2 regions of the Streptomyces sp. NPDC043870 genome follow, and region 2 is predicted to be linked to the other one. Evidence: riboswitches for the same ligand, from Rfam matches in the RefSeq annotation. Region 2 holds a riboswitch; the other holds the start of a gene.
The links. Region 2 has a riboswitch for glycine ahead of gcvT (glycine cleavage system aminomethyltransferase GcvT). Riboswitches for the same ligand answer to the same signal wherever they lie in the genome.
Positions count from the first base shown of each region.

Region 1: another riboswitch for glycine. It lies ahead of gcvP (aminomethyl-transferring glycine dehydrogenase); the one in region 2 lies ahead of gcvT (glycine cleavage system aminomethyltransferase GcvT).

Region 1 is NZ_JBWKDT010000008.1:245,112-248,511, reverse strand. Features, by position in the region: gene AC0699_RS13960 (DNA polymerase IV) at 1-1,269, shown strand, start outside; partial or broken gene AC0699_RS13955 (PRC-barrel domain-containing protein) at 1,431-1,613, opposite strand; glycine riboswitch at 1,677-1,774, shown strand; gene gcvP (aminomethyl-transferring glycine dehydrogenase) at 1,953-3,400, shown strand, end outside.
Region 2 is NZ_JBWKDT010000011.1:154,152-157,551, forward strand. Features, by position in the region: gene glyA (serine hydroxymethyltransferase) at 1-282, opposite strand, end outside; gene gcvH (glycine cleavage system protein GcvH) at 306-680, opposite strand; gene gcvT (glycine cleavage system aminomethyltransferase GcvT) at 736-1,851, opposite strand; glycine riboswitch at 2,002-2,099, opposite strand; gene AC0699_RS16790 (AAA family ATPase) at 2,227-2,904, shown strand; gene AC0699_RS16795 (enhanced serine sensitivity protein SseB) at 3,110-3,400, shown strand, end outside.

The DNA.
Region 1 (3,400 bases), on a different contig from region 2:
GATCAGGTGATGGAGCTGCTCGGCCGTCTGTCTCCGCTGGTGGAGCCGCTGAGCCTGGATGAGGCCTTCGTCGACCTGGAGGCGGGTGGGGCGGCCCATGACTCGCGATCGGCACGGGAAGCCGGTGAACGGCTGCGCAGGGACATTCTCGGGGGCACGGGACTGACCGGCTCGGTGGGGCTGGCGGGTTCGAAGATGCTCGCGAAGATCGCCTCCGAGCAGGCCAAGCCGAACGGACTCGTCCTCATCGAGCCGGGCACCGAGCGGGAGCTGCTCGGGCCGATGTCGGTCCGGACGCTGCCCGGAGTGGGGCCGGCGACGGGGGAGCATCTGCGGCGGGCGGGCATGACCACGGTCGCCGAGCTGGCGGAGGCGGGTGAGGACGAGCTCGTACGGCTGCTGGGGAGGGCGCACGGGGCGGCGCTGTACCGGATGGCGATGGGCTTCGACGACCGTCCCGTGGTCGCCGAGCGGGATGCCAAATCGGTGTCCGTGGAGGACACCTTCGACGTGGATCTGCACGACCGGGTGCGGATCAGGATCGAGGTGGAGCGGCTTGCCGACCGGTGTGTGAAGCGACTGCGCGGATCCGGGCACTCGGGGCGCACGATCGTGCTGAAGGTGCGGCGGTTCGACTTCTCGACGCTGACGCGGTCGGAGACGCTGAGGGGGCCGACGGACGACCCAGCGGTGGTGCGGGAGGGCGCGGCCCGGCTGCTGGAGGCGGTGGACACGACGGGCGGCGTCCGGCTGCTGGGCGTGGGGGTCAGCGGACTGGCCGACTACACCCAGGAGGATCTGTTCGCGCAGGCCGCGGCCGGTGAGCACGCGGACGAGGACGGAACCGGGGACTCCGAGCATCGTCCTGGGGGCGAGGAGCCGCCGCAGGAGGAGCAGCAGCCTCCGGCCGAGCGGCGCTGGGCCGCGGGCCATGATGTGCGGCACGCCGAGTACGGAGCGGGATGGGTCCAGGGCAGCGGGCTCGGTCGGGTCACCGTCCGCTTCGAGGAGCCGTGGTCGGTCGTCCCGGGGCGGGTGCGGACGTTCTCGGTGGACGATCCGGCGCTGGAGCCGTCGGAGCCGCTGCCGCTGGTGCGGCAGCCGCCGGATCAGTCGTCGTTGCCCGCCAGCCGGCCGAAGTCCCGGTCGGGTATGGAGCCAGGGCCGGATGCGGGGCCCGTGCCAGGGGGTTCTGTGGTGGTGTCATCGGAGGCGGGCGGCGGGGAGGCCGCCGGCTTCTCCGGCGGGGCGGGGAGGTCGAGTCCGTAGTGGTGGTACAGCTGCAGTTCCTGCTCGGGGGAGAGGTGCCGGCCGACACCGAAGTCGGGGGCGTCCTTGATCAGCGCCCGCTCGAAGGGGATGTGCAAACCGTCGCCCGCGAGTTCGCTGGGCTCCAGGGGGACGAACGCGTCCCGGCTGAACAGGCCCGTGCGTACCGCCGCCCACTCCGGCACCCCCGTCGCGTCGTCGAGATACACCTCGTCCACGGTCCCGATCTTGGCGCCGTTGCGGTCGAACGCCTTGCGGCCGATCAGGCTGCGCGGATCGATATCGGTCTGCACGGTCCCTCCTACAGGTCGCAACGGTTCACTGAACACTACGAAAGTGCACATCTGAGGCGTCGGCCACTCGAGGGTCCGGGCCAAGACCTCGCTGGTAGGCTGGCAGGCGGCTGTTGACCCCGTGCGGGAGAGTGCTCCGGTGAAAGTGCCGGAGACGCCGAAGGAGCAAATCCTCCCCGGAATCTCTCAGGCCCCTGTACCGCACGGACGAGGTCACTCTGGAAAGCAGGGCGGGCGTTTGACGGCATCCGCTCTCACCGACGGTGAAAGCCGGGCTGCCCTCAGGGCGGTCCGGTGAAGCTCTCAGGTTGAGATGACAGAGGGGGAGGCCGTCCGGGCACCCGCGCCGTGGTGCCCCTCGCAGGTCGCAATGACCAGGAGGCCTCCGCAATGACCGCCAACCGCATTCCGCTCTCCCAGCTGGAGCGAGGCACCCCCTTCGAGCAGCGCCACATCGGGCCCGACGCCGAGGCTCAGGCGAAGATGCTCGCGCAGGTCGGCTACGGCTCGCTGGATGAGCTGACCGGCGCCGCCGTGCCGGACGTGATCAAGAGCGCCGAGGCGCTCGGCCTGCCCGACGCCCGCACCGAGGCCGAGGTCCTGGCCGAGCTGCGCTCCCTCGCGGACCGTAACAAGGTGCTCGCGCCGATGATCGGCCTCGGCTACTACGGCACGTTCACCCCGCCGGTCATCCTGCGGAACGTCATGGAGAACCCGGCCTGGTACACGGCGTACACGCCGTACCAGCCGGAGATCTCGCAGGGCCGGCTGGAGGCGCTGCTCAACTTCCAGACGATGGTCGCGGACCTGACCGGTCTGCCGACCTCCGGGGCCTCCCTGCTCGACGAGGGCACTGCGGCCGCCGAGGCCATGGCGCTGTCCCGCCGCGTCGGCAAGGTCAAGGACGGCGTCTTCCTGATCGACGCCGACACCCTGCCGCAGACCGTCGCCGTGATCGAGACCCGGGCCGAGCCGACCGGTGTCGAGGTCGTCGTCGCCGACCTCAGCGAGGGCATCCCGGCCCGGATCGCCGAGCGTGGCGTCTTCGGCGTGCTGCTCCAGTACCCGGGCGCTTCCGGCGCCGTCCGCGACATCAAGCCGGTCATCGAGCAGGCCCATGAGCTCGGCGCGATCGTCACCGTGGCCGCCGACCTGCTGGCGCTGACCCTGCTCACCTCGCCCGGCGAGCTGGGCGCGGACATCGCCGTCGGCACCACCCAGCGCTTCGGAGTCCCCATGGGCTTCGGCGGCCCGCACGCCGGTTACATGGCGGTCCAGGCCAAGCACGCCCGCAGCCTGCCCGGTCGCCTCGTCGGCGTCTCCGTCGACGCTGACGGCAACAAGGCCTACCGCCTGGCGCTGCAGACGCGTGAGCAGCACATCCGCCGCGAGAAGGCCACCAGCAACATCTGCACCGCGCAGGTGCTGCTCGCGGTCATGGCCGGAATGTACGCCGTCTACCACGGCCCCGAGGGCCTCAAGGCGATAGCGCGCCGCACCCACCGCTACGCCGCGATCCTCGCCGAAGGGCTGCGCGCAGGCGGTGTCGAGATCGTGCACGGCGCGTACTTCGACACGCTGACCGCCCGGGTCCCGGGCAAGGCCGCCGGCATCGTCGCCGCCGCCCGTGAGCACGGGGTCAACCTGCACCTCGTGGACGACGACCAGGTCTCCCTCGCCTGTGACGAGACCACGGGCCGCGCCCAGCTCACCGCCGTCTGGTCCGCCTTCGGCGTCGAGGGCGACGTCGAGGCGCTCGACGCGACGGTCGACGACACACTCCCGGCCGCCATGCTGCGCACCGATGACGTCCTCACCCACCCGGTCTTCCACGCGCA
Region 2 (3,400 bases):
CTGCACATTGGCGTGCTCGGCGCCGAACAGCTCCTTGATGCGGTCGATGGCGATCTGCTCGACGACATCGACGTGCTCGCAGCCGCCGTAGTAGCGGCGGCCCGGGTAGCCCTCGGCGTACTTGTTGGTGAGGACGGAACCCTGGGCCTCCATGACCGCGACCGGAGCGAAGTTCTCCGAGGCGATCATCTCCAGGGTGGACTGCTGACGGTGGAGCTCGGCGTCGACGGCGGCGGCGACGTCCGGGTCGAGCTCATGGAGAGGGGTGTTGAGAAGCGACATCACGCGATCCCTAGGGTTTCTGGTCAGCTGGCGAAGTCGGTGTACTCGTCGGCGGAGAGCAGATCCTTCGGCTCCTCCGCGACGCGTACCTTGAACAGCCAGCCGCCCTCGAACGGGGCGGAGTTCACCAGCGACGGGTCGTCCACGACGTCCTGGTTGGCCTCGACGACCTCGCCGGTCACCGGGGAGTACAGGTCGCTGACCGACTTGGTCGACTCCAGCTCGCCGCAGGACTCGCCCGCGGTCACCGTGTCACCGACCTCCGGGAGCTGGACGTACACGACGTCGCCCAGGGCGTTCGCCGCGTGCTCCGTGATGCCGACCGTCGACACGCCGTCCTCGGCGGCCGACAGCCACTCGTGCTCCTTGCTGTAGCGCAGCTGCTGGGGGTTGCTCATGGCCTGGATTCTCCTGTACGCGGGGGAGTGCTGCTGATGGGGGCTGCTGGAGGGACTACTTCTGGCGCTTGTAGAAGGGGAGCGCCACGACCTCGTACGGCTCATGAGTACCGCGGATGTCGACTCCCACGCCCTCGGTGCCGGGCTCGGCGTGCGCCGCGTCCACATAGGCGATGGCGATCGGCTTGCCGAGGGTCGGGGACGGGGCTCCGGAGGTGACCTCGCCGATCACCTGGCCGCCCGAGACGACGGACATCCCGGCGCGCGGCACCCGGCGGCCCTCGGCGATCAGACCGACCAGCTTGCGCGGCGGGTTGGTGGCCGCACGCTCGGCGGCGGCCTCCAGGGCCGTACGGCCCACGAAGCCGCCCTCCTTCTCGAACTTCACGACCCGGCCCAGACCCGCGTCGAACGGGGTGAGCGAGGTGGTCAGCTCATGCCCGTACAGCGGCATGCCCGCCTCCAGGCGCAGTGTGTCGCGGCACGACAGGCCGCAGGGGATCAGGCCGGCGTCCTGGCCCGCGTCGGTCAGCGCCTGCCACAGCTTCTCGGCGTCGGCCGGGGCCACGAACAGCTCGAAGCCGTCCTCACCCGTGTAGCCGGTACGGGCGATCAGCGCCGGGACGCCGGCGACCGTGCCCGGCAGGCCCGCGTAGTACTTCAGCCCGTCCAGATCGGCGTCCGTGAGCGACTTCAGGATGCCGGGGGACTCGGGACCCTGGACGGCGATCAGCGCGTACGCGTCGCGGTCGTCCCGTACGGCCGCGTCGAAGCCTCCGGCGCGCTCGGTCAGGGCGTCGAGGACGATCTGCGCGTTCGAGGCGTTGGCGACGACCATGTACTCCGTCTCGCCGAGCCGGTAGACGATCAGGTCGTCGAGGATTCCGCCGTTCTCCTGGCAGATCATGGTGTAGCGGGCGCGGCCCACGGCGACGCCGCCGATGTTGCCGACCAGCGCGTAGTCCAGCAGGGCGGCGGCCTGCGGCCCGGTGACGGTGATCTCACCCATGTGGGAGAGGTCGAAAAGACCGGCCTTGGTCCGTACGGCGTTGTGCTCGTCGCGCTCACTCGCGTACCGCAGCGGCATGTCCCAGCCGGCGAAATCGGTCATGGTCGCGCCCAGTGAGCGATGCAGGGCATCGAGGGCGGTGAGACGGGGGGCGTTGCTCATGGATGGGGCTCCCAGGGCATGACTGGCGAGGACGATCCTCCCCATCTGTCATCGAAACCTGAGAGGTTCATCACGACCACACGTGGGGGAGGTCATGACTTGCACCTTGGGTGGAGCCGCAGGAGCTGCGGCCCGCTTTTCAGATCTGCCTCATCGCGCGCGGTACGGGGCCTGAGAGATTCAAGGGAGGGACTTGCTCCTTCGGCGCCCGGCACACACAGTGGCCAGGACTCTCCCGCGCGGATTCAAGCGGCCGGTATGCAGTTGGCGGGCACATCATTGCACGGGTGCTCCGATCGGCAAATCACTTGTTGGTCATTACCTTTTCTTTAAGCTTCTGGGGCAGGGTCGAAGTGACCTGACAGGGGGAGAGCGATGACGGTGCAGCGGAGCGGTGCATATCTGACCCCGGCGGGAGTGCCCGCCCGGCCGGGCGTGCCCTCGCGCGGGCTGCTGGGCGCTGCGGCGCCCGCACCCGTCGTGCGCGATCTGCGGGACCGCGCGGGGCGCACCCCGCGCAGCCTGGTCTTCGGCCCGGGAGACGTGGTGGTGATCTCCGGGCTGCCGGGCAGCGGCAAGTCCACGCTGATACGGCGCGCGGCCGAGGACGGCGGGATCGACTCACAGGACACCAGGGACCGCTGGGACCGGCGGATGCCCAGGCTGCTGCCGTACGCCGTGTACCGCCCCCTGGTACGGATCGCCCACTACGGCGGGCTCTGGCGTGCCCTGCGCTCCGGCGCGAGCGTGATCGTGCACGACTGCGGCACCCAGTCCTGGGTACGGCGCTGGCTGGCCCACGAGGCGCGCCGTCGTGGCCGTGCCCTCCATCTGGTCCTGCTCGACGTCACCCCGGACGTCGCCCGCGCGGGCCAGCGGGAGCGCGGCCGGGGAGTCTCCGGGTACGCCTTCGCCCGCCACCGCCGGGCGGTGGGCCGCCTGGTCCGCGACGCCCAGCGCGGCCGCCTGCCCGCGGGCTGCGCCTCGGCGGTCCTGCTGGACCGCGATGCGGCGCGAACGCTGCGCCGCATCGGCTTCGACGAGCCGGTCTGACCGGTGGCTCCGCCCCGGGACGCGCTGGGGCGCACCGGCTTCGAGGAACCGGCCTGTCCGGCGACCGGGACGGACACACCGGCCCTCGGCGGTACCGGGAGCCTTGGGGCTCGCCCCCAGCGGTTCCGGCCCGCACTACCGCTACCCTGCTTTCGCAGGACATCGCGGCCCGCCCGAGGGCCGGACGGGGAAGCAGGGATCGCACGTGGACACGACATGGCCCGCCAATGAGCTGGAAGAGGCGCTCGCCGCCTCCGTCGGCAACCCCGCCGCGGGTGGCCGGCTCGTCGAGGTGCTGGGCCGCAGCGCCGTGTGGGTCCCGCTGCCGAACGGCGGCGGACCGGACAGCCCCAGCCTCGATCTGCCGACCCTGGACATCGACGGCGCCCCCTACGTCCCCGTCTTCAGCTCCCAGCAGCAGTTCCTCGCCTGTGTAGGCGACCGGATCTCCGGGACCGTCGCGCCCGCGGTCGAGTTCGCGCGCGGGCTGCCCCCG